Regions from separate parts of the Streptomyces sp. NPDC102467 genome, predicted to be linked through region 2. Evidence: riboswitches for the same ligand, from Rfam matches in the RefSeq annotation. Region 2 holds a riboswitch; each other region holds the start of a gene.
What was found. Region 2 has a riboswitch for cobalamin ahead of ACIREE_RS30055 (ABC transporter substrate-binding protein). Riboswitches for the same ligand answer to the same signal wherever they lie in the genome.
Positions count from the first base shown of each region.

Region 1: it holds a riboswitch for cobalamin, as region 2 does, so the genes downstream of both, ACIREE_RS02160 (ribonucleoside-diphosphate reductase subunit alpha) here and ACIREE_RS30055 (ABC transporter substrate-binding protein) in region 2, are expected to answer to the same signal.
Region 3: it holds a riboswitch for cobalamin, as region 2 does, so the genes downstream of both, metE (5-methyltetrahydropteroyltriglutamate--homocysteine S-methyltransferase) here and ACIREE_RS30055 (ABC transporter substrate-binding protein) in region 2, are expected to answer to the same signal.
Region 4: it holds a riboswitch for cobalamin, as region 2 does, so the genes downstream of both, ACIREE_RS04740 ((2Fe-2S) ferredoxin domain-containing protein) here and ACIREE_RS30055 (ABC transporter substrate-binding protein) in region 2, are expected to answer to the same signal.

Region 1 covers NZ_JBIWKA010000001.1:482,993-490,443, reverse strand. The annotation lists gene ACIREE_RS02185 (extracellular solute-binding protein) at 1-70, opposite strand, end outside; gene ACIREE_RS02180 (GntR family transcriptional regulator) at 456-1,220, shown strand; gene ACIREE_RS02175 (DUF3311 domain-containing protein) at 1,404-1,703, shown strand; gene mctP (monocarboxylate uptake permease MctP) at 1,700-3,322, shown strand; gene ACIREE_RS02165 (nucleoside hydrolase) at 3,443-4,441, shown strand; cobalamin riboswitch at 4,498-4,632, shown strand; gene ACIREE_RS02160 (ribonucleoside-diphosphate reductase subunit alpha) at 4,753-7,128, shown strand; gene ACIREE_RS02155 (ribonucleotide-diphosphate reductase subunit beta) at 7,128-7,451, shown strand, end outside.
Region 2 covers NZ_JBIWKA010000015.1:196,114-203,564, forward strand. The annotation lists gene ACIREE_RS30035 (alkene reductase) at 1-124, opposite strand, end outside; gene ACIREE_RS30040 (MFS transporter) at 304-1,809, opposite strand; gene ACIREE_RS30045 (helix-turn-helix domain-containing protein) at 1,944-2,516, shown strand; gene ACIREE_RS30050 (hypothetical protein) at 2,531-2,935, shown strand; cobalamin riboswitch at 3,153-3,343, shown strand; gene ACIREE_RS30055 (ABC transporter substrate-binding protein) at 3,381-4,445, shown strand; gene ACIREE_RS30060 (FecCD family ABC transporter permease) at 4,475-5,458, shown strand; gene ACIREE_RS30065 (ABC transporter ATP-binding protein) at 5,455-6,255, shown strand; gene ACIREE_RS30070 (L-threonylcarbamoyladenylate synthase) at 6,271-6,891, opposite strand; gene ACIREE_RS30075 (hypothetical protein) at 7,076-7,451, shown strand, end outside.
Region 3 covers NZ_JBIWKA010000002.1:385,831-393,281, reverse strand. The annotation lists gene tatA (Sec-independent protein translocase subunit TatA) at 1-118, opposite strand, end outside; gene ACIREE_RS04990 (LCP family protein) at 274-1,830, shown strand; gene metE (5-methyltetrahydropteroyltriglutamate--homocysteine S-methyltransferase) at 1,886-4,213, opposite strand; cobalamin riboswitch at 4,379-4,628, opposite strand; gene ACIREE_RS04980 (hypothetical protein) at 4,689-4,901, opposite strand; gene ACIREE_RS04975 (hypothetical protein) at 5,076-6,629, shown strand; gene ACIREE_RS04970 (helix-turn-helix domain-containing protein) at 6,670-7,451, opposite strand, start outside.
Region 4 covers NZ_JBIWKA010000002.1:337,039-344,489, reverse strand. The annotation lists gene ACIREE_RS04760 (glycoside hydrolase family 75 protein) at 34-819, shown strand; gene ACIREE_RS04755 (PTS-dependent dihydroxyacetone kinase phosphotransferase subunit DhaM) at 860-1,273, opposite strand; gene dhaL (dihydroxyacetone kinase subunit DhaL) at 1,270-1,878, opposite strand; gene dhaK (dihydroxyacetone kinase subunit DhaK) at 1,932-2,924, opposite strand; cobalamin riboswitch at 3,187-3,313, shown strand; gene ACIREE_RS04740 ((2Fe-2S) ferredoxin domain-containing protein) at 3,382-3,762, shown strand; gene ACIREE_RS04735 ((2Fe-2S)-binding protein) at 3,788-4,465, shown strand; gene ACIREE_RS04730 (beta-ketoacyl-[acyl-carrier-protein] synthase family protein) at 4,504-5,709, opposite strand; gene ACIREE_RS04725 (acyl carrier protein) at 5,706-5,954, opposite strand; gene ACIREE_RS04720 (lysophospholipid acyltransferase family protein) at 6,064-6,804, shown strand; gene ACIREE_RS04715 (hypothetical protein) at 6,812-7,451, opposite strand, start outside.

The DNA.
Region 1 (7,451 bases), on a different contig from region 2:
TGTCGCCGCACGCGGCGACCGAGACCATCATGCCCGCGATACCCATTGCCGCAATCAGCTTGCGCTTCACGTCACCCTCCTCAGGGATGCCAGCAACCCCCCCGCCCACCGCGGTGACTTGAAACGAGTACGACCTGTGGGGCTGGGACCTGGTCATTAATGGTTTAGACCAGTACCCGGAGCTTGGCCCAGACCAATAGACGTGTCAAGGGTGGCCGAGAAAGGTCCCCGCGTCCGTTATCGGAACGACACCCGCCCGACGGCGCAAGGGTGTTGGGCCGCCCGCGGGACCGCTCCCATCGTCCGGTGCGTGGACTAGACCAGACCGTCACCGGACGGTATAAGAAGGGATCACGGAGCGTACGGGGAGTCCCCCGGAGCGAGCCGTGCCACGATGTGAGCCGTGGCCGATGGGTACGTCGGCCGCTTCGGCACCGGAGTCGGGAAGGCGGAGCATGAGCACCGACGTCAGCAGTGCGGAGAACGAGAGCGGGGCGCCCGTCCGTACCGCACGCGTGCCCAAGTACTACCGCCTGAAGAAGCATCTGCTCGACATGACGGAGACCCTGCCGCCGGGCACGCCGGTGCCGCCGGAGCGCACGCTCGCCGCCGAGTTCGACACCTCCCGCACCACCGTGCGTCAGGCGCTGCAGGAGCTGGTCGTCGAGGGCCGCCTGGAGCGCATCCAGGGCAAGGGCACGTTCGTCGCCAAGCCCAAGGTGTCGCAGGCGCTCCAACTCACCTCGTACACCGAGGACATGAGGGCGCAGGGGCTCGAGCCGACCTCGCAGCTGCTCGACATCGGGTACGTCACCGCCGACGACACTCTGGCCGGGCTGCTCGACATCTCCGCCGGTGGACGCGTGTTGCGCATCGAGCGGCTGCGGCTGGCCAGCGGCGAGCCGATGGCCATCGAGACCACCCACCTTTCGGCCAAGCGCTTCCCGGCCCTGCGCCGCTCGCTCGTCAAGTACACGTCCCTCTACACGGCGCTCGCCGAGGTCTACGACGTACGGCTCGCCGAGGCCGAGGAGACCATCGAGACGTCGCTGGCCACGCCGCGCGAGGCCGGCCTGCTCGGCACCGACGTGGGCCTGCCGATGCTGATGCTCTCCCGCCACTCGATCGACGGCTCGGGCCTGCCGGTGGAGTGGGTGCGCTCGGTGTACCGGGGCGACCGGTACAAGTTCGTGGCGCGACTCAAGCGGCCACTGGACTGACCGGACTGACTGGACTGACTGGACTGGCCGGACTGACCGGACCGGCCGGACTGACCGGTCGTTCGCCGCACGTCGTCCGTTATCCGGACGGGGCTTCCATAGATCAAGACTCTCGCCTAGATTTCCCGCACGTTAAACGTGAGATAAGTGGGACCTGGGCCAGCGAGGGGACGGAGCCGCGAAATGTCCGATGCGCCGAAAAGTGCGCCACAAGGTGCGCAAGAAGTGGGGAGACCGGTGGTGACACCGGTCCGCGTCGTCATCGGACTGTGCCTCGTCGCACCGTTCGTGGCGATGCTCTGGGTCAGCTCCTACGCCAAGGTCGACCCGACCTTCATCGGTATCCCGTTCTTCTACTGGTACCAGATGCTCTGGGTGCTCATCTCGACGGCGCTCACGATGATCGCGTACAAGCTGTGGCAGCGTGACCAGCGAGGTCGCAAGGCATCGGCATCCGCATCGGCCTCCGGGAGCGGGCGATGAACGGCGGCGTCAACGGTGTCGCGCTCACTGTCTTCATCATCTTCTTCCTGGCCGTCACGGTCATGGGCTTCCTCGCCGCGCGCTGGCGCAGGTCGGAGAACGACTCGCTGGACGAATGGGGCCTCGGCGGCCGCTCGTTCGGCACCTGGGTCACCTGGTTCCTGCTCGGCGGCGACCTCTACACGGCATACACCTTCGTGGCCGTCCCCGCGGCGATCTACGCGGCGGGCGCGTCCGGCTTCTTCGCGGTGCCGTACACGATCCTGGTGTACCCGCTGATCTTCACGTTCCTGCCGCGCCTGTGGTCGGTCTCGCACAAGCACGGGTACGTGACGACGTCGGACTTCGTGCGCGGCCGCTTCGGCTCGAAGGGCCTCTCGCTGGCCGTCGCGATCACCGGCATCCTCGCCACGATGCCGTACATCGCGCTCCAACTGGTCGGCATCCAGGCCGTGCTCGACGTGATGGGTGTCGGCGGCGGCGAGGGCACGAACTGGTTCGTCAAGGACCTGCCGCTGCTGATCGCCTTCGGCGTGCTCGCGGCGTACACGTACTCCTCGGGCCTGCGGGCCCCCGCGCTGATCGCGTTCGTCAAGGACGGCCTGATCTACATCGTGATCCTGGTCGCCATCATCTACATCCCGATCAAGCTGGGCGGCTTCGACGACATCTTCGCCGCGGCCGGCAAGAAGTTCGAGCAGCTCAACCCGGCGACAGGGAAACCCGTCGGCGCCCTCGCTCCTGGTGAATCGGGCACGTGGACCTACGCGACACTCGCGCTCGGCTCGGCCCTCGCGCTGTTCATGTACCCGCACTCGATCACGGCGACCCTGTCGTCCAAGAGCCGTAACGTGATCCGCCGCAACACCACGATCCTGCCGCTGTACTCGCTCATGCTGGGCCTGCTCGCGCTGCTCGGGTTCATGGCGATCGCGGCCGGGATCAAGGTGCAGAACGGGCAGTTGGCGATCCCGCAGCTCTTCGAGACCATGTTCCCCGACTGGTTCACGGGTGTCGCCTTCGCCGCCATCGGCATCGGCGCGCTGGTCCCGGCGGCCATCATGTCCATCGCCGCGGCGAACCTGTTCACGCGCAACATCTACAAGGACTTCATCAAGCCCGACGCGACCCCGGCGCAGGAGACCAAGGTCTCCAAGCTCGTGTCGCTGCTCGTGAAGGTCGGCGCGCTCGCCTTCGTCCTGACCATGGACAAGACCGTCGCCATCAACTTCCAGCTGCTCGGCGGGATCTGGATCCTGCAGACCATGCCGGCGCTGGTGGGCGGCCTGTTCACGCGCTGGTTCCACCGGTGGGCGCTGCTCGCCGGATGGGCGGTCGGCATGGTCTACGGCACGCTCGCCGCGTACGGGGTGGCCTCGCCGACGCAGAAGCACTTCGGCGGGTCCTCGGACGAGATCCCCGGCATCGGCCAGATCGGCTACATCGGCCTGACGGCGTTCGTGATGAACGTGATCGTGACCGTCGTCCTGACCTTCGTCCTGAAGGCCGTGAAGGCCCCGGAGGGCGTCGACGAGACGTCGCCCTCGGACTACACCGCAGACGCCGGCGACAAGGGCGTACAGGTGGAGCTGCCCACCGTCGGAGCGGGCGGCCACTAGCACCCGTCACTTCTTCTCGATGGACGGGCCTCTCCCCTCGGGGAGGGGCCCGTCCCTCTATCGTGACCCGGCACCACGTCGCGAACCAGCACCATCCGCACCATCTGCCCCGGAGGAACCGTGCCCGACTCGCCGCAGGCGACCGCCCCCATCGTGCTCGACAGCGACCCCGGCATCGACGACGCCGTCGCACTGCAATACCTGCTCGGCACCGGGCTGTGGGACCTCAAGGCCTACACGACCGTCGGCGGCAACGTGCCCGCCGCGCAGACCTTCCGCAACGGGCGCGCGCTCGCCCGCGCCTTCGGCATCGACGGCGACATCACCGTGCACCGGGGTGCGGGCCGCCCGCTGACCCGCCTGCCGTACTCGGCCGCCGGCGAGTTCCACGGCTCCACGGGACTCGGCGCCGAGCAGCTGCCCGACTCGACCGTGCCCGAGCACACCGAGTCCTCGGCGCAGGCGCTGCTCAGGCTCTCGCGCGAGTACGAGGGCGAGCTGACGGTGTGCGCGACGGGCCCGCTCACCAATGTGGCGCTCGCCCTGAGCGAGGACCCGGACTTCGCGCGGCGCGTGAAGCGGCTCGTCTTCATGGGCGGGGCCGCCGAGATCCCCGGGAACATCACGCCCGTCGCCGAGTTCAACGCGTGGGCGGACCCCGACGCGGCGGACCTGGTCGTCTCCTCCGGCATCCCGTACACGATGGTCGGGCTCGACGCGACGCACGGCTGGCGGTTCGGGCCCGCGGAGCTCGCCACGCTGGAGGCGGCGGGACCCGGCATGGAGCTGACGGCCCGCCTGATGCGCTTCTACCTCGGCGCCTACGAGGAGACCGGGGGCTCCCCGCTGCACGACCCGCTCGCCGTCGGCGTGTGCGCGGACGAGTCGTTCATCACCGCCGCCGAGGGCACCGTCGCGGTGGAGTGCGCGAGCGAACTGACCCGGGGCAAGACGGTGTTCATTCCGTACGACTCCGACTACCCGCGCGAGTACTACACGGAGTCGCCGCTGGTGAACGCCCGCACCAAGCATCGCGGCCGGGTCGCCGTGGGCGTCGGCCCGCGCAACTTCACCGAGGATTTCGTGGCTACGTTGCTGAAGCGGCCCGCGACCGTCTGAGTAACTGTTGAAGCCGGGCCGACACAAGATATGGGCCTGCCACGTCGGCCCGGCACAACATGTATGCTCGCTTTCGCTGCAGCCGCAGGGGAATCCGGTGCAAATCCGGAACTGTCCCGCAACGGTGAACGTAAGCGCGCATAACGGCGCCCGCGTGAGTCCGAGGACCTGCCGCAGCACACCCGAGCCGTCCGGCCCGGGTGTAGACGACGTCCGGGCCTCGCGGAATGGGCCGGTGACGACGGCGCCCCGTGCGCGCCGGAGCCACTCCTTCCCCGCAGGCCCCGTGCCGAGCGAGGGAGAGCCTCCACGTGACCATCGCGCCGCCCGCCGAACCGGTCTCAGCCGCACCGGTCTCAGCCGCACCGCAAGACGCTCCGGGCACCGCGCTGCTGCGCACCCTGACCGAGCTGACTGCCGACCTCCCGGGCGCCGACCCCGGCCGGGTCGCCGCCGCCGCGCTGCGCGGCCGCAGCACCCGCGCCGACGAGGCCGAGCTGCGCGAACTCGCCACCGAGGCCGCGGCCGGGCTGATCTCCGAGGACCCCGTCTACTCCCGGCTCGCCGCCCGTCTCCTCACGCTCTCCATCGCCGCCGAGGCCGCCTCGCAGGGCGTGACCTCCTTCACCGGCTCCGTCGCCGTCGGCCACCGCGAGGGCCTGATCGCCGACCGCACCGCCGAGTTCGTCCGCGTCCACGCCGCGCGGCTCGACGCGCTCATCGACACCGAGGCCGACGACCGCTTCGGCTACTTCGGCCTGCGCACCCTGCACAGCCGCTACCTGCTGCGCCACCCGATCACCCGCCGCGTCATCGAGACCCCGCAGCACTTCATGCTGCGCGTCGCGTCGGGTCTCGCCGAGGACGACAGCGCCCGCGCCCTCGACGAAGTCGCCGCGCTGTACGGCCTGATGAGCCGCCTCGACTACCTGCCCTCCTCCCCCACCCTCTTCAACTCGGGCACCCGGCACCCGCAGATGTCGAGCTGCTATCTGCTCGACTCCCCGCTGGACGAGCTCGACTCGATCTACGACCGCTACCACCAGGTGGCCCGGCTCTCCAAGCACGCCGGCGGCATCGGGCTCTCGTACTCCCGCATCCGCAGCCGGGGTTCGCTGATCCGCGGCACGAACGGGCACTCCAACGGCATCGTGCCGTTCCTGAAGACCCTCGACGCGTCGGTCGCCGCCGTGAACCAGGGCGGCCGCCGCAAGGGCGCGGCCGCCGTCTATCTGGAGACGTGGCACTCCGACATCGAGGAGTTCCTTGAGCTGCGCGACAACACCGGTGAGGACGCGCGCCGCACCCACAACCTGAACCTCGCGCACTGGATCCCCGACGAGTTCATGCGCCGGGTCGCCGACGGTGCCGACTGGTCGCTGTTCTCCCCGGCCGACGTGCCGGAGCTGGTCGACCTGTGGGGCGCCGAGTTCGAGGCCGCGTACAAGAAGGCGGAGGCCGAGGGCAGAGCCCTCAAGACCATCCCCGCCCGGGACCTGTACGGCCGCATGATGCGCACGCTCGCGCAGACCGGCAACGGCTGGATGACGTTCAAGGATGCCGCGAACCGCACCGCCAACCAGACCGCGGAGCCCGGCCACACGGTCCACTCCTCGAACCTGTGCACCGAGATCCTGGAGGTCACGGACGACGGCGAGACGGCCGTCTGCAACCTGGGTTCCGTGAACCTGGGCTCCTTCGTGGACGCCGACGCGCAGGCCATCGACTGGGAGCGGCTCGACGAGACCGTCCGCACCGCCGTCACGTTCCTCGACCGCGTCGTCGACATCAACTTCTACCCGACCGAGCAGGCGGGCCGCTCCAACGCCCGCTGGCGCCCGGTCGGCCTCGGCGCGATGGGTCTGCAGGACGTCTTCTTCAAGCTGCGCCTGCCCTTCGACTCGCCGCGCGCCAAGGCGCTCTCGACGCGGATCCAGGAGCGCATCATGCTCGCCGCGTACGAGGCATCGGCCGACCTCGCCGAGCGCAACGGCCCGCTGCCCGCCTGGGAGAAGACCCGCACCGCGCGCGGTGTCCTGCACCCCGACCACTACGCCGACGCCCAGGTGACCTGGCCGGAGCGGTGGGCCGCGCTGCGGGAACGTATCGCCGCCGTCGGCATGCGCAACTCGCTGCTGCTTGCCATCGCGCCGACCGCCACCATCGCGTCCATCGCGGGTGTCTACGAGTGCATCGAGCCGCAGGTCTCCAACCTGTTCAAGCGCGAGACGCTGTCCGGCGAGTTCCTCCAGGTCAACGCCTACCTGGTCGACGAGCTGAAGCGGCTCGGCGTGTGGGACGCGCAGACCCGGGAGGCGCTGCGCGAGTCCAACGGCTCCGTGCAGGGCTTCACCTGGATCCCGGACGACGTCCGTGACCTGTACCGCACGGCGTGGGAGATCCCGCAGCGCGGCCTCATCGACATGGCGGCGGCGCGCACCCCGTTCCTCGACCAGGCCCAGTCCCTCAACCTGTTCCTGGAGACGCCGACCATCGGCAAGCTCTCCTCGATGTACGCGTACGCCTGGAAGTCGGGCCTGAAGACGACGTACTACCTGCGCTCGCGCCCCGCGACGCGCATCGCACGGGCGGCGGGCCGCAGCACCGTCCCCGCGCAGACCGTGCCCGAGACCGACGCGGTCGCCTGCTCCCTGGAAAACCCCGAGTCCTGCGAGGCCTGCCAGTAATGACCACCGCACCTGAGAAGACCGAGAAGAACCTGCTCGACCCGGGCTTCGAACTGACCCTGCGTCCCATGCGCTACCCGGACTTCTACGAGCGCTACCGGGACGCGATCAAGAACACCTGGACCGTCGAGGAGGTCGATCTCCACTCGGACGTCACCGACCTCGCGAAGCTGTCGCCGGGCGAGCAGCACATGATCGGCCGGCTCGTCGCGTTCTTCGCGACGGGCGACTCGATCGTCTCCAACAACCTGGTGCTCACGCTCTACAAGCACATCAACTCCCCCGAGGCGCGCCTCTACCTCTCGCGCCAGCTCTTCGAGGAG
Region 2 (7,451 bases):
AGGTGGCCATGAGGTCGGTCGGTACGCCGTCGGGGGTGGCGCGGTTGCGGGTCATGGGTGCCATGACGATGCGGTTGCTCAGTGTCCACTTGCCGACGGTCACCGGCTCGAAGAGGTCTGCCATGGGGGCTCCTTGAATGAATGCGGCTGCGTACCTCGTGACGAGGGTCAGCCGGGGTGCGGTGCGGTGAGTTTTCAGATGGGATGCCAGCTGGGTGGCAGTGAACCGATCGGGTCCGGGGGCGAGGGCGGCGTCGCCGACCGCGTGAGCCCCCGGCCATACGACCGGCTGGGGTCGTCCTCTCAGTGGGTGGGGACGGGGGCGGCGGGCTGTGTGTCCGCGGGGGTCCTGGGCGTTTTCACCAGGGCGGTCAGGGCGAGGACGGCTGCGGCCAGGAGGGCGCCGGCGACGATGAACGCGATGCGGTAGCCGTGCACGAAGCCCTGCAGCCGCAGGACACGGGATGCTTCGCCGCCGGCCGGGGTGCGGGGGTCGAGGTAGCCGGTGACAGCGGCGAGATAGAGGGTGTTGAGGAGGGCAGGGCCGAGGGCCGCGCCGATCTGCTGGCTGGTGGTGAGGGCGGCGCTGGCCACTCCGGCGTCGCGCGGATCGACGCCGGACAGCGCGACGTTGGGGCCCGCGAGGAAGAACAGGCCCACGCCCACACTCACGAGGAGCTGGGTCGGCAGGACCTCTCCGGTGTAGCCGGAGGCGCTGTCCAGGCGGGTGAGCCACAGCAGTCCCGCGGTGGCCAGGGCGGTGCCGGCGACCATCGGGAGCTTGGGGCCGAAGCGGGTGACGAGAGGCGCACCGAGTGTGGTGGTCGCGATGATCCCGGCACTGAACGGCAGGAAGGCGATGCCGGCCTGCAGCGGGGTGTAGTGGAGGTTGACCTGGAGGAAGTACGTCATGAAGAGGTTCATGCCGAACATGCCGGCGCCGATGAGGAGGTTGGCCAGGAACACTCCGGCACGGTTGCGCTCCATGACTACCCGCAGCGGCAGCAGGGGGTGGGTGGTGCGGCGTTCCACGAGCACGAACGCGGTCAGCAGCAGGACGGCGGCCGCCAGGAGGATCACGGTGGCGGGAGCTGTCCAGCCTCCGCCGTCGGCGGCCTGGGTGAAGCCGTAGACGAGGGCGACCAGCCCGCCGGTCACCAGCAAAGCGCCGGGAAGGTCATAGTGCCGGTCGCCCACGGCGCGGCTCTCCCTGACGAAGCGGCGGGCGGCGACAGCGACGGTCAGGGCGATGGGGACGTTGATGTACATGCACCAGCGCCAGCCCGCGTACTCGGTGAGGACGCCGCCCAGGAGAAGCCCGACGGCTCCTCCGCCGCCCTGGAACGCGCCGAAGATCCCGAATGCCTTGGCGCGTTCTTTGGGGTCGGTGAAGGCGACGGTGATGAGGGAGAGCGCCGCGGGTGCCAGGAGGGCGGCGAAGGCGCCTTGCAGGGCGCGTGCGGTGAACAGGGTGCCCGGGTCGGGTGCCAGGCCGCCGAGCATGGAGGCCGCTGCGAAGCCCAGCAGCCCGATGGTGAGGATGCGCTTGCGTCCGGCGAAGTCGGCGACGCGCCCGCCGAGGAGCAGCAGTCCTCCGAAGGCGAGTGCGTAGGCGGTGATCATCCACTGGCGGTTCGCGTCGCCCATCGTGAGGTCGCTCTGCGCCTGCGGCAGCGCGATGTTCACGATGGATACATCGAGCACGACCATGAGGGTGGCGACCGACGCGACGATCAGCGCCATCCACCGGCGCGGATCCGGCGCATCCGCATCCGGGACCTTCCCGGCGGTGCGAGCGGGAGTAGACATCGGCAGCTCTCCTGAGCGATGAGGGGCGGGATTGCCTCGGTGAGCTACAAGGTGCGTGGCTCACGTCGCCAGGAGAGTGCGCCCAGGCCCCAAAAGGTTGCAATCCGTCATGCCGTTTCAGCAAGATGCGGTGCATGGACGCATTCGAGAACGTGCTGGCCGGTGTCGGACCCCGACTGCGGGATCTGCGCCACCGGCACGCCATCACGCTGGCCGCGCTGGCCGAACTCACCGGGATCTCGGAGAGCACGCTCTCCCGCCTGGAGGGCGGAGGCCGCAAGCCCAACCTGGAACTCCTGCTGCCCCTGGCCCAGGCCTACAACGTCCCGCTCGACGAGCTCGTCGGCGCACCGGCGACGGGCGATCCGCGCCTTCACCTGCGCCCCGTCACGCGCGACGGCATGACGTACGTGCCGCTGACCCGCAGGCCGGGCGGCATGCACGCGCACAAGCTCGTCATCAGCCCCAGCGTCGGCGAGCCCGAGCTCCGGACGCACGAGGGCTATGAATGGATCTACGTCCTCAACGGCAGGTTCCGCCTTCACCTCGGCGACCGCGTCCTGGTCATGGCGCCGGGGGAAGTCGCGGAATTCGACACCCACGTGCCGCACTGTCTGGGCTCCGACAACGACCAGCCGGTGGAGTTGCTGGTCATCTTCGGCAAGCAGGGCGAACGCGCCCATCTGCGCGCCCGCCCCACTTCCTGACGCCCCCGGGCGCCATGCCCCCGTCGCCGGCCGGATTCGGGGGGCAGCACCGCGTCCAGGCCGTGCCGACGATCGCCCAGGACCCGCTCGCACACGAGCGCCTCACCGGCCGCGCCGAAGACCTGGGCGGACCGGCGGCGGGCCACTGCCTCGTCGGCGTTCACCAGGTCGGCGTCGATCGCAGCGGCCGTCGCCACACCGAACGGAGGCACCGCGGGCAGACCGCCCATCAGATCGGTGACGTCGCCCGCCACATACACCCCGGGAGCCTCGGTCGCACCGCCCGGCTCGCAAGGGACATAGGTGCCCACACCCATGGGGTGCTCCACCGGGTCGGCTCCCAGGCCGGACAGGATCTCGCCGCGCGCCACGAACCGTGGCGCCACCACCAGCGCGTCCACGGGGGCACGCCGGCCTGAGGCCAACCGGACACCGCATGGGGCGTCGCGCCCTTGTCAGCGATGCCCCTCTTCTTGCCGAACCGGCAAGAGACGGCCGACCGCCGGTCTTCACCGACGACATGCCGCACACCCTGCTCCGCCGTCGCGCGAACGGCGAGACGGTCGAGGAGATCCAGCCCGAGACCTGCTCATCGAGAAGGGCCCGGGTGTGCAGGTCAGGCCCGTGATACCGTCCGAAAGCCAGTCAAACCTCTGTACGTTCTTCTACGTGCACGGGTCAGGGAATCCGGTGGAAATCCGGAGCTGACGCGCAGCGGTGAGGGTGACGGGCGGAGCCACTGCCACTGGGCCGGTCCATCGGTGCGGGAAGGCGCTCCGCCTGGACGATCCCGAGTCCGAAGACCTGCTGGCAGCCTCCGCGGCCGACACGCGGCCGGGGGTGAACCGTAGGCCGGCTCCGCGTATGGGCCCTGGACGCAGAGGAAGTTCCGTGCCTTTCGCACGTCAAGTCCGCCGTTGCGCACCGCTGTTGGCGAGCGCACTGTTGCTCACGGCCTGCGGCGGCGCGGAATCCGCCGACGCGGAGGACCGCACGGGCGGCTCCGATTCCGCTGTCACCCTCGACAACTGCGGCGCGAAGGTGCGGGTCGCACACGCCCCGCGCCGTGCTGTCGCCCTGGACCAGGGATCGGCGGAGATCATGCTCTCGCTCGGCCTCGCCGACCGGATGGTGGGGACCGCGACGTGGACGGATCCCGTCCTGAAGGGGCTGGAGAAGGCGAACGCGAAGGTGCCGCGGCTCGCCGACCGCTACCCGTCGTTCGAGAAGGTCCTGGACACCGAACCGGACTTCGCCGCCGCCTCGTTCACGTACACCCTCGGCAAGGGCGGGGTGGCGCCGCGCGAGCAGTTCGAGAAGCTCGGCGTGCCCACCTACCTCTCCCCCACCGACTGCGCGGGCAAGGACAACAGCGGCGACGGGGACGGTGTGCGCACCAGCGCGCTGACCATGGACACGGTCTACGGCGAGATACGCGATCTGGCCCGGATCTTCGATGTGCGGGAGCGCGGCCAGAAGCTCATCGCCGATCTGAAGTCCCGTGTCAGTACGGCCACTTCGAAGGTCGATGCCCAGAACGTGAGCGTCCTGTACTGGTTCGCGAACTCCGACTCGCCCTACATGGCGGGCTGTTGCGGCGCGCCCGGCATCGTCACCAAGGAACTCGGCCTGCGCAACGTCTTCGACGACACGCACGAGGAGTGGCCGCAGATCAACTGGGAGACCGTCGCGGACCGCGATCCCGACGTCCTCGTCATCGGCGATCTGACCCGCCGCTCGCAGTCCGCGGAGTCCGCCGCGCAGAAGATCAAGTTCCTGGAGTCCGACCCGGTCACCAAGAAGATGACCGCCGTCCGCGAAAAGCGGTACGTGCTGCTGAACGGCCAGGATCTGAACCCGACGATCCGCACCGTGGACGGCGTGGAGAAGGTGGCCACCGCGCTGCGCTCGTTCGGCCTGGCCAAGTGAGCGCTGTCCGCCCCGCCGTCCACTGGGCCATGGCCGTCGCCGCGCTGTGTGTGTCGGTCGCCGTGGCCATCACCATCGGTCCCGCTCACATCGGCGTCGGCGACGTGTGGACGGCGGTCGGCGCCCGGCTCGGCTGGGGCTCGTCGGACCTGTCTCCGATCCGGGACGGCATCGTCTGGAACCTGCGACTGCCCCGCACCCTGCTCGCCGCGGTCTGCGGGGCGGGGCTCGCGGTGTGCGGCACGGTGCTGCAGGCGCTGCTGCGCAATCCCCTCGCGGATCCGTTCGTGCTCGGCGTCTCCTCGGGGGCGTCGACCGGGGCCGTCCTCGTGGTGGTCCTCGGCCTCGGCGGCGGCGCCCTCTCGGTGTCGGGCGGGGCGTTCCTCGGCGCCCTCTGCTCGTTCGCGCTCGTGCTGCTGCTCAGCCACACGCTGGGCGGCACCACGGACCGCGTGGTGCTCTGCGGGGTCGCCGCGATGCAGCTGTTCTCGTCGCTGACGTCGTTCGTGGTGCTGACCGCGGCCGACGCGGAGACGACGCGCGGCGTCCTGTTCTGGCTGCTCGGCTCGCTCGGCGGGGTCGGCTGGAGCGAGGTGTGGCTGTGTCTCGCGGTGCTCGTGGTGGCGCTCGCGGTGTGCCTCGGGTACGGCCGGACCCTGGACGCGTTCGCCTTCGGCCAGGAGGCGGCGGCCGCGCTCGGCGTGCATGTGGCCCGCACCCGGCTCGTCCTGCTCTGTGTGACGGCCCTGCTGACGGCGGCGCTGGTGAGTGCGGCAGGGGCGATCGGCTTCGTCGGACTCGTACTGCCGCACGCGGCACGCGCCCTGGTGGGTCCGGGCCACACCCGACTGCTCCCGGTCACGGCGTTGGCCGGCGCGGTGTTCCTGGTGTGGGTCGACACCCTCGCCCGTACGGTCCTCGAACCGCAGGAGGTTCCGGTGGGGGTGGTGACGTCGCTGATCGGCGTGCCCGCGTTCGTGCTCGTCCTCTACCGCGGCCGGGCCGTCCGGTGAGCGCGGGCCTGCACGCGGACCGGGTGTCCTGGTCGCCCGGCGGCGCCCTCGGCGCCCTCGTGCTCGACGGGGTGAGCCTGACGCCACGGGCGGGCACCGTCACCGGGGTGCTCGGCCCGAACGGCTCGGGCAAGTCGACGCTGCTGCGCCTGCTGGCCGGAGTGCTCGCCCCGGCGGCCGGAGTCGTCACGCTGGACGGCGACCCGCTCTCCGCGGTGCCCCGCAAGGTGGCCGCCCGGCGTATCGCCCTGGTGCATCAACAGGCCGACACCCAGGTCGAGTTGACGGTCGCCGACATCGTACGGCTGGGCCGGATCCCGCACCGCGGGGCCTGGACGCCCGCCTCCGCCGCGGACGAGGCCGCGGTCCGTGACGCCCTGGAGCGCAGCGGCCTCACGAGCCGGGCGCACCGCCGGTGGCACACCCTGTCGGGCGGTGAGCGCCAGCGGGCGCAGATCGCCCGCGCCCTGGCCCAGGAGCCGCGCGAGCTGCTGCTCGACGAGCCCACGAACCATCTGGACATCCAGCACCAGCTGGAACTCCTCGACCTGATCTCGGGCCTTGAGCTGACCTGCGTCGTCGCCCTGCACGACCTGAACCTGGCCGCCACGTACTGCGACCAGGTCGTGGTCCTGCGCCAGGGCCGGGTCGTGGCGGCCGGCGAACCGGACGCCGTCCTCACCGAGGACCTCATCGCTGACGTCTACGGTGTCCGCGCCCACGTCACCCGGCCCGGCCCCGGCGAACGCCCCCACATCCGCTTCCTGGGCACGCTCACCAAAACCGGCGAAGGCTAGGGCCCTGATACAAGGTCACTCGAAGCGGTCGGGGTCCCCCGCGCCGCGCCGTACGATCTCGGCCTCGCCGCCCGAGAAGTCGATGACGGTGGTGGGCTCGGTGCCGCAGTCGCCGGAGTCGAGCACGGCGTCCACCACGTGGTCGAGCCGCTCCTTGATCTCCCAGCCCTGGGTGAGCGGCTCGTCCTCGCCCGGCAGCAGCAGGGTGCTGGAGAGCAGCGGCTCACCGAGCTCGGCGAGCAGGGCCTGGGTGACGACGTGGTCGGGGATGCGGACGCCGACCGTCTTCTTCTTCGGGTGCTGCAGCTGGCGCGGCACCTCGCGCGTCGCGGGCAGGATGAACGTATAGCTGCCGGGCGTCGCTGCCTTGATCGCGCGGAACACATCGTTGTCGATGTGGACGAATCTGCCCAGCTGCGAGAAATCCTGGCATACCAGGGTGAAGTGATGCTTGTCGTCGAGATGCCGGATCGCACGGATCCGCTCCACGCCGTCACGGTTGCCGAGGCGGCAGCCGAGCGCGTAGCAGGAGTCCGTGGGATAGGCGATCAGCGCACTGTCGCGGATGCCGTCGGCGACCGCGCCGATGATGCGCGCTTGCGGGTTCTCGGGGTGCACGTCGAAGTACCGGGCCATCCGCCGAGCCTACGGGATCAGCGGCCCCCCTTCCCGGCGTGCCGTCTCCGGGAGAGCCGTGTACACGCGCGACAATCCCGACACCCGCACACCCTGCCCATTTCCGCCGGCCGGTTCACGGCCCATACTGGGCGTGTCCCGATCACCCTCAGAACGAATCCACCAGAACGACGTAAACGACTCAATGGCCAAGAACAGCACCTCTGTGACCACCGTCCCCGACACCGCGTGGCTGGCGCGCGGGCGCCACCTCGGACCCGAGCCCGAGCAGGATGTCCGGCGCAACCTGATCGCCCTCAAGGCGGCCGGGGTGCTCGACGACTTCCTGGACCTCGACCCCGTCGAGGCGGCCCGCTCATCCGTCCTGCACCCGCGGGACGAGTCCGCCGACCCCGGCCCCTCGGCCCGCCGTCTGTTCGAGGCGCGCTGGCGCGTGGCCGACGACGTCACGGTGCGTGCGCAGCTGACGCTGTACGACCCCGACGGGCGCCGCAAGGACGGCGACGCCGTCACCTGGGTCCTCGCCGCCGAGGCGGAGTGGGACTGGGACCCGCACTGGC
Region 3 (7,451 bases), on a different contig from region 2:
TGCGCAGGGACTTGCCCAGGGAGCGGGCGGTGTCCGGGAGCTTCTTCGAACCGAAGACCAGGATGATCACCAGCCCCAGGATGAGCAGGTGCCAGGGCTCCAGTGCGTTGCGGAACATGGTGGGCACTCCTTGTCGTGATCGCGCCGACGGGAACGGTTCGCGTACCGCATCCTCAGCTTTACTTGCTACATTGCGCAACCGTACAACCTTGGGGGGCGTCACACGTCACCCCGAGGAGGACGCACAGGGACGCAGAGGATGAGGGCACGTCGATGACGCAGACTCCCGAGGCGCCGACCGAGCGCACCCGCCGCGCGGTCCGGGCGGCGCGCGGTGGCACGAGGCGCCGGGACCCAGGGCGCCGCGGCACGCGCCGCCGCCGACGCGGCAGGCTGCGGTTCGGCCTCGCGGCAGGCCTGGCGTTCCTCGTCCTGGTCACGGCCGGCGCGGGCTGGCTGTACCTGCGGCTGAGCGGGAACATCGACACGTTCTCCTCGGACGGGGTATCCAGGAACCGGCCCGACGCGGAGGCGTCCAAGGGCGAGAACGTCCTGGTCATCGGCACGGACGCACGGACCGGCGGCAACAGCGAACTCGGCGGCGGAGACAAGGACGACGTCGGCCGCTCGGACACCGCGTTCCTGCTGCACATCTACGCCGACCACGAGCACGCGGTCGGGGTCTCCGTCCCCCGCGACACCCTGGTCACCGTGCCGCCGTGCAAGCTCCCCGACGGATCGTGGAGCAAGACCCGGACGAACGTGATGTTCAACGCGGCCTACTCGACCGGGGAGACGGCCGAGGGCAACCCGGCATGCACCCAGAACACCGTGGAGAACCTGACCGGGCTGCGCGTCGACCACACCGTCGTCGTCGACTTCAAGGGCTTCTCGCAACTCACCGACGTGGTCGGCGGCGTGCGGGTCTGCCTCCCGCAGGACGTCTACCAGAACGACCTCAACCCGAATCGCGCCACCCGGGGCAAGCTCCTCTTCGCGAAGGGCGAGCAGTCCGTCTCCGGGCAGCGGGCCCTCGACTACGTCCGCATCCGGCACGGCATCGGCGACGGCTCCGACATCGGCCGCATCAAACGCCAGCAGGCCTTCATCTCCAGCCTCATCAAGAAGATCAAGGACGACGGTTTCACCCCCACCAGACTCCTGCCGCTCGCCGACGCCGCCACCAGGTCGATGACCGTCGACCCCGGCCTCGGCTCGGCGGACAAGCTGCTGAAGTTCGCGATGGGGCTGAAGGACGTGGATCTGCACAACACCAAGTTCGTCACCGTCCCCTGGAAGTACGACGGCAACCGCGTCGCCGTCGTACAGCCGGACGCCGACGCGTTGTGGGCCGCGCTCAAGGACGACCGCACCCTGGACGGGAAGAACGCCGGAGCCAAGAACGGCAAGAACGGCAAGAACACTGTGGAGACGTCCGCGTCGCCCACCGTCCGGGAGGTGTCCGGCGCCGGTGTCTCCGTCGCCGTCTACAACGGCACCCTGACCAAGGGCCTCGCCTCCAGCGCGGCCAGGACGCTGACCGGCCACGACTTCACCGTCACCGGCACCGCCAACGCCGCCACCCAGGACCGGGCCACCACCACGGTCGAGTACGGCCCGGGGGAGCGGGCCGACGCCGAGGAAGTCGCCCGTCTCTTCCCCGGCGCCGCGGTGCGGGCCGCCGACGCGGACGGCATCTCCGTCGTGCTGGGAGCCGACTACACCGGCGCCGCGACCGCGTCACCGGCCCCCACATCCGTACCGTCGGGCGTGGCCGACGACGCGCGCTCGGCCGACGAGGACCTCTGCTCCAACCTGTCCTACGGCTGAGCACCCGCCACGGTGGAGAGCGCCGCGCGCCGCTCCACCGCGCCGTGTCAGGCGATCATTCGGCCCTCGCCGCCGGCAGTTCGGCGCGTACGGTGCGGGCCGCCGTGACCAGGGTCTGCAGGGAGGCCCGGACCTCGGGCCAGCCGCGGGTCTTCAGACCGCAGTCCGGATTGACCCACAGCCGGGACGCCGGTACGGCCTCAAGTCCCTTGCGCAGGAGGCCGGTCACCTCGTCCGCGCCCGGCACGCGCGGGGAGTGGATGTCGTACACGCCGGGCCCCGCCTCGCGCGGGTAGCCGTGCGCGGCCAGCTCGTGCGCGACCTGCATGTGGGAGCGGGCCGCCTCCAGGCTGATGACATCGGCGTCGAGGTCGTCGATGGCGCCGACGATGTCACCGAACTCGGCGTAACACATGTGCGTATGGATCTGGGTATCGGGACGCACCCCGCCGGTGGCGAGCCGGAACGCCTCGGTGGCCCACCGCAGATAGGCGGGCCGGTCGGCGGCCCGCAGCGGCAGCGTCTCGCGCAGGGCCGGCTCGTCGACCTGGATCACCGAAGTGCCGTTCGCCTCCAGGTCCCCGACCTCGTCGCGCAGGGCGAGCGCCACCTGGCGCGCGGTGTCACCGAGCGGCTGGTCGTCGCGGACGAACGACCAGGCGAGCATGGTGACGGGCCCGGTGAGCATGCCCTTGACCGGACGCGAGGTCAGCGACTGGGCGTACGTCGTCCAGCGCACCGTCATCGGTTCCGGCCGGGAGATGTCGCCGGCCAGGATCGGCGGCCGCACGCAGCGGGTGCCGTACGACTGCACCCAGCCGTGCCGTGTGGCCAGGTACCCGGTGAGCTGTTCGGCGAAGTACTGGACCATGTCGTTGCGTTCCGGCTCACCGTGCACGAGAACGTCGAGCCCGGCCTTCTCCTGGAAGGTGATGACCTCGCCGATCTCCGCCGCGATGCGCTCCTCGTACGCGGCCGCGCCGATCCGCCCGGCCCTCAAGTCCGCCCGCGCCGTGCGCAGTTCACCGGTCTGCGGGAAGGAGCCGATGGTCGTGGTCGGGAGCAGGGGCAGGCCGAGATGGGCACGCTGGGCCGCGGCCCGTTCGGCGTACGGCGTCGAGCGCCGCGTGTCGGCGTCCGTGACGGCGGCGGCGCGCGCCCGCACGACGGGATCGTACGTGATGGGGGAGGCGGCTCGGGAGGCCAAGTCGGCCCGATTGGCCGCGAGTTCGGCGGCGATGGCGCCCGTGCCGCGGGTCAGCCCCTTGGCGAGGGTGACCACTTCGGCCGTCTTCTGCCGGGCGAAGGACAGCCACCGCAGGATCTGTGGATCGAGGTCGCGCTCCCGCGCCGCGTCCAGCGGGACGTGGAGCAGCGAACAGGAGGCGGCCACGTCGACCCGCCCGGCGAGCCCGAGCAGCGTGCCCAGCGTGGTGAGGGACTTCTCCAGGTCGTTCACCCAGATGTTGCGGCCGTCGACGACGCCCGCGACCAGCCGCTTGCCGGGCAGCCCGCCGACCGAGGCGAGCGCGTCGAGGTTCGCGGAGGCCGCCCCGGTGAAGTCGAGGGCGAGACCCTCGACGGGGGCCTTGGCCAGCACCGGCAGGGCGTCGCCGAGCCGGTCGAAGTACGAGCCGATCAGCAGCTGCGGACGGTCCGCGAGCGAGCCGAGATCGCGGAACGACCGCTCGGCGGCGTTCAGTTCGGCCGCGGTGCGGTCCTGGGCCAGAGCCGGCTCGTCGAGCTGCACCCACTCGGCGCCCGCGGCGCGCAGGTCGGCGAGCACCTCCGCATACACGGGCAGCAGCCGGTCCAACAGGGTCAACGGAACGAAGTCCGCGGCGACTCCGGGCGCGGGCTTGGCGAGCAGCAGGTAGGTGAGGGGACCGACGAGCACGGACCGCGGCGTCAGCCCGAGCGCGAGGGCCTCGCGCACCTCTTGGACCTGCTTGGCGGAGTCGGCCGTGAACACCGTGCCAGGGCCCAACTCCGGCACAAGATAGTGGTAGTTGGTGTCGAACCACTTCGTCATCTCCAGCGGCGCCACGTCCTGGGTGCCGCGGGCCATGGCGAAGTAGCCGTCCAGGGCGTCCGCGTCGACGGCGGCGCGATGGCGCGCGGGCACGGCACCGACCATGACGGTGGTGTCCAGGACGTGGTCGTAGTACGAGAAGTCGCCGGTCGGCACCTCGTGAATTCCGGCGTCCGCGAGGTCCTGCCAGTGCGTGCGGCGCAGTCCGGCGGCGGTGGCGCGCAGCGCGTCGGCATCGACGCGGCCCTTCCAGTACCCCTCGACGGCCTTCTTCAGTTCGCGGTCACGCCCTTGGCGCGGGTAGCCGTGGACGGTGGCGCGCGCCGTCACGGCTGTGTTCCTGCTGGTCACGGAGATCTCCTTCGCGAGATGAATCCCTGAGATCCCGGCGAAGGGACGAGAGACGCGAAGGGGTGACGGCCCGGGCGACCCGGACCGCCGCGCGATGGCACGGTCGTCCGCCCGATGTGCTCGCCGACCCGCCCTCGAGGTCGCCAGGATGTCCGCGCACGCGTCGTACGCACACGGGCAGTTGGCAGGTCTTCGGACTCGCGGGCGCGCCTCGTGTCGTACAGGACAGTCGTAACAAGACAGTCGTACGAGACATCTACTGGCCGTCGCTTCCCGGGCCCTTGTCGGGGCCCAGTGCTGATGACGGCGGTCGTTCCCACTCACCGCTGCGGGGCAGTCCCGGATTCCCACCGGGTTCCCTCTTGCGACGCATCCCGCCTGGCGGACGGGGCGAACCAGCTGCGTCGGCCAGCGTACGGGGTCACCCGCCCGTGCTCAACGCCGACCCGACGCCTCCAACTGACCCCACCCGGCGCTACCAGGGGGCGGGCCAGGTGCCGGGGCCGCCGCCGCGCCAGTCGATCAACGGGGACGCCTCCACATCCGCCTCGTCCATGTCGTGCCCGGCCCGACGCAGGAACTCGGCGACATCGCGCGGCTCGTGCGCGAGTCCGACGATCTCGCCGTCCACGCGGACACGGCGCCCTCCGTCGGGCGATGGCTGGTAGACGATGACCGGTTTGCTCATGCCTCCACGGTCCGGTGTGCCCGCCGCTCCTGCATCTTGGGAAGCAGGGGCGGGCTGGGCGCATCAGGTGACCCGCCCCGCGTGGCGTCACCTGTCGTGTGCGCGCCCTTTTCAGGATGGGCGCGCCAGGCGCCGGCGGTCGGCCGCGCACGGCTCGAGCCAGGAGAGAGCCCGGTGGCCGTCGCCCTCGTCCGCAACGATCCCGCGCCCGTACCCCCGTCACGACGGCAGAACCCGCGGTCCAGGGCGGCCGGCACCGCGATCGCCGTCACCGTGCCGTCCGTGGTGATGGCGGGCCTGGGCACGTGGGGGCTCGACCGCGACGGGGTGTGGGGCGACGAAGGCGTCACCCTGCAGATGGCACACCGCACACTGCCGGAGATCGCCCACCTGGTGTCGCACATCGACGCGGTGCACGGCCTCTACTACGCGCTGATGCACTTCGTCCTCGCCCCGTACCCGGGCGAAGTGCTGCTGCGGCTGCCCTCGGTGCTGGGGGCGACCCTGGCCGCCGGTCTCGTGGGCCTGCTCGGCGCACGGCTGGCGCGGCCCCGGGTCGGGCTGTGGGCGGGACTGCTGTACGCGGTGACCCCGTTCGTCGGCCGCTACGCGCAGGAGGGCCGCTCCTACGCGTTGGTGGCCGCCGGTGTCCTCGCGGCGACCGTCGCGCTGGTGCGTGCCCTGCGGGCGCGCGGTCGGCGGCACTGGGTGCTCTACGCGCTGTTGCTCACCGGTACGGCGTGGTTGCACGAGATGGCGGTGCTCGTCCTGGCGGCTCACGCGTGCACGCTGTGCTGCGCCCGGGTGCCATGGGCGGTATGGAGGGCCTGGCTGGCGGCGGTGGCCTGCGTGTCGGTCTCTCTGCTGCCGCTCCTCTTCGTCTCGCGCGGGCAGAGCGCTCAGGTCGCCTGGTTGGACAAGCCGGGCCGCGAGCAGGTGCGTGGCCTGGTGTACTCCTTCGCCGGTCCCACCGAGGTGGTGTGCGCCGTGGTGCTGGGGCTGGTGGTGGTCGGGGTGTGCGCGTCGCTTCCTCGCCGGGGGGAGGTGTCGTTGCGCGGGGTGGCGTTGCCGTTGACGCTCGTGCCGCCCGCTCTGTTGCTGGGCATTTCGCAGTACCAGCCGCTCTACTACGACCGCTATCTGCTGTTCTGCCTGGCAGGCGTCCCGCTGCTCGCGGCCGCGGGCGCGGAACGGATCGTGCGACTGGTGCCCGAACTGACGCGTTCTCGGAATCCGGTGGTGGGCAGGCTGCTCGCGGCGGGCGGCGTGGTTCTGGTGGGCGCGTCGTTCGTCGCGCAACTGCCGACCCATGAGCATGATCGCGGGCCGTGGGCGAGATCCGACGACCTGCGGGGCCTCGCGGTGCTGGCCGCGCGCGAGCTGAAGCCCGGAGACACCGTGCTGTTCGTGCCGTCCCCGGGCGCGCGGCGCGCGGCCGCCGCTTATCCCGCCGACTTCCGGCGGCTGCACGACGTCGCGCTCGCCCGCACGGGCCCGGAGGCGGGTGAACTGTACGACGCGGAGACGGGGGCGGCGACGCTGGCCCATCGGCTGCGGAAGATCGGCCGGGTGTGGGTGGTGATCGATCCCCGGGCCGGGCGCCCGGGCTGGGCGCCCACGAGCGGCACGGACCGGGCCAAGATCGAGGCACTGCGGCGCGACTTCGAGCTGAGCGAGGAGCACGCCACCCGGAGCGGCATGCTCCGGCTCTACCTGCGACGCCGTTAGGGCGTGGGCGCGGGCCTGTTCGGGCCTCCCGCTGGGCCCGCTACCGCCGGGCCGGTGTCTCCTCGGTGGCGGACCAGGCGGCGAGGAGCTGGAGCTTGTCGTGGTCGGGGGTGTGGGGCGGGGCGCTGTAGGCGGTGAGGGTCAGGCCGGGCTGGGCGGGGAGCTCCATGGCATCGAAGTCGAGCGTGATCGCCCCGACGGCCGGGTGCCGGAAGGCTTTGCGGCCGGTGTGGTGCAGCCGCACGTTGTGCTTGGCCCAGGCGGTGCGGAACTCGTCGCTCCGGGTGACGAGTTCGCCGATGAGCCCGGTCAGCTCGCTGTCGCCCGGGGCGCGCCCCGCCTCGGTGCGCAGCAGCGACACCGTGGTGTTCACGGACTCCTCCCAGTGCGGGAAGTAGTCGCGCCCGGCGGGATCGAGGAACTGGAAGCGGGCGATGTTCACCGTGTGCCGCCCCTTGCCGGTGTACCTGTCGTCGCACTCGGTGCCGTACTCGGTGCCGTACTTGTCGCCGTACAGCGGGCTGTACAGGGCGCGGCCGAGGCGGTTGGTCGCCAGGACGTCGAGACGGCCGTTGCGGATGAACGCCGGGGAGTCGGTCATGGAGTACAGGACGCGCAGCACGCTGTCCGGTAGCGGCCCGCGGGGGCGCCTGCCGCGCCGGGCAGGCCGCTTGGCGGCGGCGCGGGCCAGATCGTAGAGGTGCGCGCGTTCGGCGTCATCGAGCTGGAGGGCGTTCGCGACAGCGTCGAGGACCTCGTCCGATGCGCCCGCGAGGTGACCGCGTTCCAGGCGGACGTAGTAGTCGATGCTGACGCCGGCGA
Region 4 (7,451 bases), on a different contig from region 2:
GCCGCCCCCGTCCTCGAGCAAAGGCATCTCGCTGTGCACTCCCGCATCCTGACGCTCGCCACCGCCTGTGGCGCGGCCCTCCTCGCCCCCGCCGCGCTGCCCGCGGCGGACGCCCGACCGAGTGACATCCAGGCGCAGGCCACGACCACGGTGGCCTCCGTGTCCGCCGAGACCTCCGTGCCCTCCAGGCTCTCGCGACTCTCCAGGCCCTCCAGGCACTCCCAGCGGAAAAGAGAGGTCCGAGCCGCTGAACTGCTCGCCGCGGTACGCGGCTGCCGCCAGATCTCCCACGGCCGCTACCGCACCGACGAGGGCGCCCCCGCGTCCATCCCGGTCTGCGCCCAGCACGGTGCCGTGCACTGGAAGGCCGACCTCGACGTCGACTGCGACGGCCGCGCGGGGCGGCACTGCAACCGCCGCACCGACCCGGTCTACCAGCACGCGACGGCCCACCAGCAGTCCGACGGGCGGCAGTTGAGCGCGGAACGGCTGCCGTACGTCGTCGTGCCCGGCGCGAGCCGCATCTGGAGCCCGGCCCGCTCCGGCATCCGCGGCGGCACCGTCGCGGCGCTCGTCCACCGGAACAAGGTCCTGTACGCCGTCGTGGGTGACAGCGGGCCGAGCGGCCTGATCGGCGAGGCGTCGTACGCCGCCGCGCGCGGCCTCGGCATCGATCCGGACCCGGTGCGCGGCGGCGCCGCCGGTGAGGTGACGTACATCCTCTTCCCCGGCGCGACCGCCCGCCCCATCGAGAGCCACCGGGCGGCCGCCGAGGCCGGTCGGACGGCGGCGCGCAAACTCCTCCGCCGCGCCGACTGACCGCCGAGCCGTTCAAAGACAGGCTCTCAGGGGCCGGCTCTCACTCCTTGTGGTACGTGTACGCCTCCGACGCCGCTGCCACGACCGCGTCCAGGTCCGCCCCCGCCGAGGCGGAGACCACGGCGGCGACCGCGCCCTCCAGGAACGGGGCGTCCACCAGGCGTGTGCCGTCGGGGAGTTCGTCGCCCTCGGCGAGCAGCGCCTTCACGGTCAGGACCGCACTGCCGAGGTCGACCAGGACCGCGACGCCCGAGCCGCGATCGACCTCCGCGGCAGCCGCCGAGATCCGCTCCGCACTCGTACCGAAGCCGCCGTCCTCCGTGCCGCCCGCCGCGGCCACGGGAGCGGTGGCTCCGCCTCCGGCGAGCCCGGCGGCGAGTCGCGCCACGGATTCGGCGACGTCCCGGCTGTGCGACACGAGCACGACGCCGACCGCCTTGTCGGGGGCGGTCACGAGGTGCCCTCCGCGGCCTCGGCCAGCGCGCCGATCAGCAGCGCCGACGACGTGGCGCCGGGATCCTGGTGCCCGATGCTGCGCTCACCCAGATAACTGGCCCGGCCCTTGCGGGCCTGGAGCGGGGTCGTCGCCTCCGCGCCGTGCTCCGCCGCGGACCGCGCCGCGGCGAAGTCCCCGCCGTCCAGCGCGTCCACCGCCGGGATCAGCGCGTCCAGCATCGTCTTGTCACCGGGCGCGGCCCCGCCGAGCGTGGCCACGGCGTCCACCCCGACGCGCAGCGCCTGCGCCAGCTCCGCTTCGCTCACCTGCGCGGCATCGCCCAGCGCTTTGCCGGTGCGCCGCAGCAACGTCCCGTACAACGGCCCCGACGCGCCGCCCACCGTCGAGATCAACTGCCGTCCGGCGAGCGTGAGTACGGTCCCCGGTGTCTCGGGCGCGTCCTTGTCGAGGGTGGCCCGCACCGCGGTGAAACCGCGCTGCAGATTGCTGCCGTGGTCGGCGTCGCCGATCGGCGAGTCGAGTTCGGTGAGCCGGGCGGCCTCGCGGTCCACCGCAGCCGCGGTCGCCGCCATCCAGCGTCGGAAGAAGTCGGCGTCGAGCACATGATCTCCTTGCGTGGTAGATACGTTGACGAGGGGCACGGGGGCGCCGTCCGTCACATGCCCCAGCGGAGACCGGCCGTACTGACCGGCGCGTCCCACAGGCGCAGCAGCTCCTCGTCCACCTGGCACAGCGTGACAGACGCACCGGCCATGTCGAGGGACGTCACGTAGTTGCCGACGAGGGTGCGGGCGACGGGCACCCCGCGCTCACCGAGCACCCGCTGCACCTCGGCGTTGAACCCGTACAGCTCCAGCAGGGGGGTCGCTCCCATCCCATTGACCAGGGCGAGTACGGGACTTGTCGGGTTCAGGTCTTCCAGGACGGCGTCGACGGCGAAATCGGCGATCTCCCTCGATGTCATCATCGGACGCCGCTCGCGGCCCGGCTCGCCGTGGATGCCGATGCCCAACTCCAGCTCACCAGGGGGCAGATCGAAGGTCGGCGACCCCTTCGCGGGCGTGCTGCACGCGCTCAGCGCCACCCCGAAACTGCGCGCGCTCTCATTGACCTGCCGGGCGAGCGCTTCGACCCGCTCCAGCGGCTGCCCCTCCTCGGCCGCGGCCCCCGCGATCTTCTCCACGAAGAGCGTCGCGCCGGTCCCGCGCCGTCCGGCCGTGTACAGGCTGTCGACCACCGCGACATCGTCGTTCACCAGTACCTTGGCGACCTGGATGCCCTCGTCCTCGGCGAGTTCGGCGGCCATGTCGAAGTTGAGCACGTCACCGGTGTAGTTCTTCACGATGAACAACACGCCCGCCCCGCTGTCCACCGCGGCGGCGGCCCGCACCATCTGATCGGGCACCGGCGAGGTGAACACCTCACCGGGACAGGCCGCGGACAGCATCCCCGGCCCCACGAAACCCCCGTGCAGCGGCTCGTGCCCGGAGCCGCCGCCCGACACCAGCGCCACCTTCCCGGCAACCGGCGCGTCCCGGCGCAGGATCACCCGGTTGTCGACGTCGACGGTCAACTCGGGGTGGGCGGCGGCCATCCCGCGCAGGGCGTCGGCGACGACGGTCTCGGCCACATTGATCAACATTTTCACGGGTACCTCCATGTGACGTGGGCAACTGATGCGTCCCACGTCAGTATCTGCGCAGGCCGCGTGCGGAGCACCCGGCGGGGCCTGATCGGTGAGGTAAGCCGGTGGGCGCGTTGGCACGGGCCCGTGCCCGCCTGCGTCGAGAACGGCCGGCCCCGCCTGACAGCGAAGACGCGCACGCCAGGCTGCGGCCGCGATGTCCCGGCGGGCCGTGCTCGATCGGAAGCGCGTGAGAGGATGGCCGACGATTTGGGCGATGGCGGACAGAGGAAGCCGGTGTGATTCCGGCGCGGTCCCGCCACTGTGATCGGTGCGTCGATCCCGACAGGCCACTGTCCGCGACCGCGGGCGGATCGGCCGGGGCCGGCGGTGAACCGAGAGCCAGGAGACTCACGCTGTCGCCTCCTCAACGCGTACCGGGGCGGATCTCCCCGGTGAGAGGGAGTGGGGCATGGCAGGAATGCCGACGGGTGCTGCGCCGGGGGAGGACGCGGTGGCAGGGACCCCGAGCCGGGTGGTGGTGTGCCGGGACTGCTGCTGCGGCACGGTGAAGGTGCCGGGCGACCACGCGGCGCAGACGGCGCGGTTGCGGTCCGCGGTCCCCGTACGGGTCACCGAGTGCCTGGACGTGTGCGAGCAGGCGAACGTCGTTGTGGTGCAGCCGTCGGCCGCGGGACGCGCCGGCGGAGCACGGCCCGTGTGGCTCGGCCTCGTCAACGACCCCGACGCGACCGAGGACATCGTCACCTGGGTGCGGGCGGGCGGCCCCGGAGTGGCGCCGATGCCCGCGATCCTCGACCTGTACGTCATCACTTCTCCCCGGCGTGTCACGGCCTCGTGAGGGGTTTTCCGCGAGGGAGAACCGAGTGAGGCCGACTCCTGCGGCGGTGCGTGACGCGCTCCGGGACGTGGCCGGTCTCGGCGGGTTCTTCGTCCTGCCCACCGTGGTCGGCATGGCCGGGAAGGGGACGGCCGCGGCGTTCGCGGACGGCTTCGCCGAGCGGGCCCGCGAGGTGAACCGCCGTTTCGCGACGGGCGAGGCGCGCGTCGGCACGTCCATCGCACACCTGGGGCTCTCGGCCCGTCTGTGGTCACCGCTGCTGGCATGCGCGGTGCTGCATGGGATCGTGCCCGACCTGAGCGGCCTGGAGTGGCTCGACGACAGCTCGGCGGTACGGCTGCGGGAACCTCTCGAAGGGCGCCCGGTCGACCCGCCGCCGCGCCTGGCCGACGCGGTGTACGAACAACTGGCGGCGCCCCTCGCGGTGCTGGAGAGGACGCTGAGCGTGAAAGTCGCGCCGCGCCTCCTGGACGGGAACGTCGCGTCCGCGCTCGTCGGGTCCGCGGCCGTGCTGCTGAGGGCCCGCCCCGAGGTGCGCCCGGTACTGGTCCCCCTCACCCGCGATCTGCTCGGTACGGGACGCCTCGCGGGGACGGGCACCATCTCGGGCCCGGATCTGACGTTCCGGCGGCGCAGCTGCTGCCTCCTCTACCGCGCGCCGACCGGTGGCATGTGTGGTGACTGCTGTTTTTCAGGTCACTGACAGCCGGGGGCAGCTCGACGAGCCTCCGATCCCGGGGCTCAGTCGCGGGCCAGGACCACCACCGCGTTGTGGCCGCCGAAGCCGAAGGAGTTGCTGACGGCCACGGTCGAGGGGACGGGCCGGGCGGTGCCGGAGACCGCGTCGATGTCGAGGGCCGGGTCGGGGTCGGTCAGCCCGGCCGTGGGCGGGACCAGGTCCGCGCGGAGCGCCAGGATCGTCAGCGCGGCCTCGATCGTGCCGGCCGCGCCGAGCGTGTGGCCCAGCGCGCCCTTGGCGGAGGTGACCGGCGGCCGGTGCGGGAAGACGCGGGCCAGGACCGCCGCCTCCATCGCGTCGCCACGCGGGGTGGACGTGCCGTGCGCGTTGACGTGGTCGACGTCGCCCGGGGAGACCCCCGCCTCGGCGAGCGCCGCGCGCAGGGCCCGCTCCGCGTGGCGCCCCTCGGGGTGCGGGGCCACCAGGTGGTGGGCGTCGGTGCTCGCCCCGTAGCCGATGAGCCGGGCGAGGCGGGGGGCCGAGCGGGCGGCCGCGTACTCGGGCCGCTCCAGGACCAGGGCGCCCGCGCCCTCGGCGATGACGAAGCCGTCGCGGGCCGCGTCGAACGGGCGGGAGCGCTGGTCGGAGAGTGCGCGCAGCTGGGCGAAGCCCGTCACGATGAGGGGGGTGACGGCAGCGTCGGCGCCGCAGACCACGGCGATGTCGCACTGTCCCGAGGCGAGCAGATCGCGGGCCGTACCGATCGCGGTGGTCCCCGAGGCGCACGCGGTCGCGACGTTCAGGGCCGGCCCGGTCACACCGAGGTGCAGGGCGATGGCGGCACACACCATGTTGGACATATAGCCGGTCAGGAAGTAGGGGGAGACGCTCCTCGGGCCGTCGGTGGCAAGGCGTGACGCGGCAGCCCGCAGCGTGTTCTCCCCGCCCACGGAGCACCCGGTGACCACGGCGACGCGGGTCGGGTCCCACGCGGTGGGGTCGAGCTTGGCCGCGTCCAGGGCCTGGGCGACGGCGGCCAGGCCCATGCGGGCGCCGGGATCGAGGTGCGCGGCGCCGGGCAGCCGTGGGCGCAGCTCCTCCACGGCGTCGACGCGGCAGCTCAGCGAGACGGGCAGGTCCCGCAGTTCGGGGTCGGGGCGGGCCGTCGCGCGGCCGTCACGGACCGCGGCCCAGGTGCTCTCGGTGTCCGGGCCTGCCGCGGTGACCAGGCCGAGGCCGGTCACCGCGACGCTGGTGTCCCGCCTCATCCGGCGCGGCGCGCGTCGACGCGGGCGGAGAACTCGGCGAAGGTGAGCTCGCTCAGCTCGTCCTCGGTGGCGCTGACGCCCAGTTCGTCCTGGAGCGTGATGGCCATCTCGACGATCATCAGCGAGTCGGCGAGCAGGTCGGTCATGCGGGCATCGGCCCGGACGACGGCCGGGTCCACCTCGAACTTGCCGACGAGCAGGCCGGTGATCAGATCCGTGGTCGCGGGTGACGCAGAGGTACTCATGGCGGGCCTTTCCCTGAACGCTCCCGGAATTCGGGCGCTAGTGAGAGAGACCACCTCAATGGCATCTTTAGGCTTGCGGTGGCTCATTTTCAGCTGAAAGTGGGATCTCGTGACACAAGCGAACGCGAGACCGCTGGACGAAGTCGGCACCGATCTGCTGGACGGCCTGCTGGGCTGGTTGGCCGACGAATACTTCCGCGTAGAGGTGGCGGGCCTGGAGAACGTGCCGCGGACCGGGCCCGCGCTCGTGGTCGCCAACCACTCCGGCGCGTGGGGGCTCGACGCCTTCGTCCTGCACAAGCTCCTGCACCGGGAGTTGAGCCGCCCGGTGCACCTCTATGCCTCGGCGCTGGTCTTCCGGTGCCCGCCCCTCGCCTCGTACGCCCGTCGGCACGACGCTTTCACCGATGATCCGACCCTGGGCCGGGAGCGGCTGGAGGCCGGGCATCTCGTCGCCGTGTTCCCCGAGGGACTCGACGGGGTCGGGAAGCCGTTCTCGCAGCGCTACCGGATGCGGCCCTTCAGCCCCGGCTTCGCGGCCACCGCGGTGCAGACCGGTGTGCCGGTGGTACCCGTGTCGATCGTGGGCGCCGAGGAGACGTACCCGAAGCTCGGTGAGATCCGGGCGCTGGCCCGCCGGTTCGACCTCCCGTACTTCCCCCTCACGACGCTGCTGCCGCTGCCGGCGAAGTGGCGGATCAGCATCGGCGAACCGGTCCCCGCCCCGGCCCGCGCCGAGACCTTCACCGCCCGCTCGGCCGCGGCGCGGCGACTGTGCGACGAGGTCTGGATCACCGTCCAGGGCATGGTCGACCGGGACCGGCGCCGCCGGACGAGCCCGTTCTGGTAGGACAAGCTCAGTTGGCCAGCCAGTCGGCGGCCCGGCGGGCGTCCGAGGCCGCGCGGGCACAGCGCTTGGCGTGGGCGAGCAGCGTCATCCGGCACTGCTCGCCGAACGCGTCGTGGTTCCAGCCGGACTGCCGTGCGCAGTCGGCGAGTTTCCTGGCGTGCTCCTCCAGGCTGCGGGCACCGGCCGCGGCGAACGTGGCGTAATGGGCGGGGCTCTGCCCGACGGCGGGCGGCAGGTAGCCGTCGGCCACGGGCCGTGTGTCGGTGTCGCGCGGCCCGTGCTCGGCGTCCGCGAGGGCGATGCGCAGGGACGCGACGGGCAACTCGGCCGGCAGCGAGTCGGCGGTCAGCCGCGGGGCCAGAACGACCGGCTCGGCGAGCCGGGTGAGGGCGCGGACCAGTTCGGTGGCGGCGAGGACGCCGAGTTCGGCCGCGGCGCACGGTGCGGGCGCCGCGCACAGCGCCGCGGACGGGTCGTGGCTGTCATGGCCCTGTGCCTCGTCGAGGTCGCGCAGCCAGGCGGTCGCGCACAGGATCTCGGTGCCCGCCTCCACGGCCAGGTCGTCCCATGCGAAGGGGGCGTGGACCTCGTGCACCGTGGCGGCCAGCGGCGGGTAGCGGCGCAGGGCCTCGTGCACGGCCCGCTCG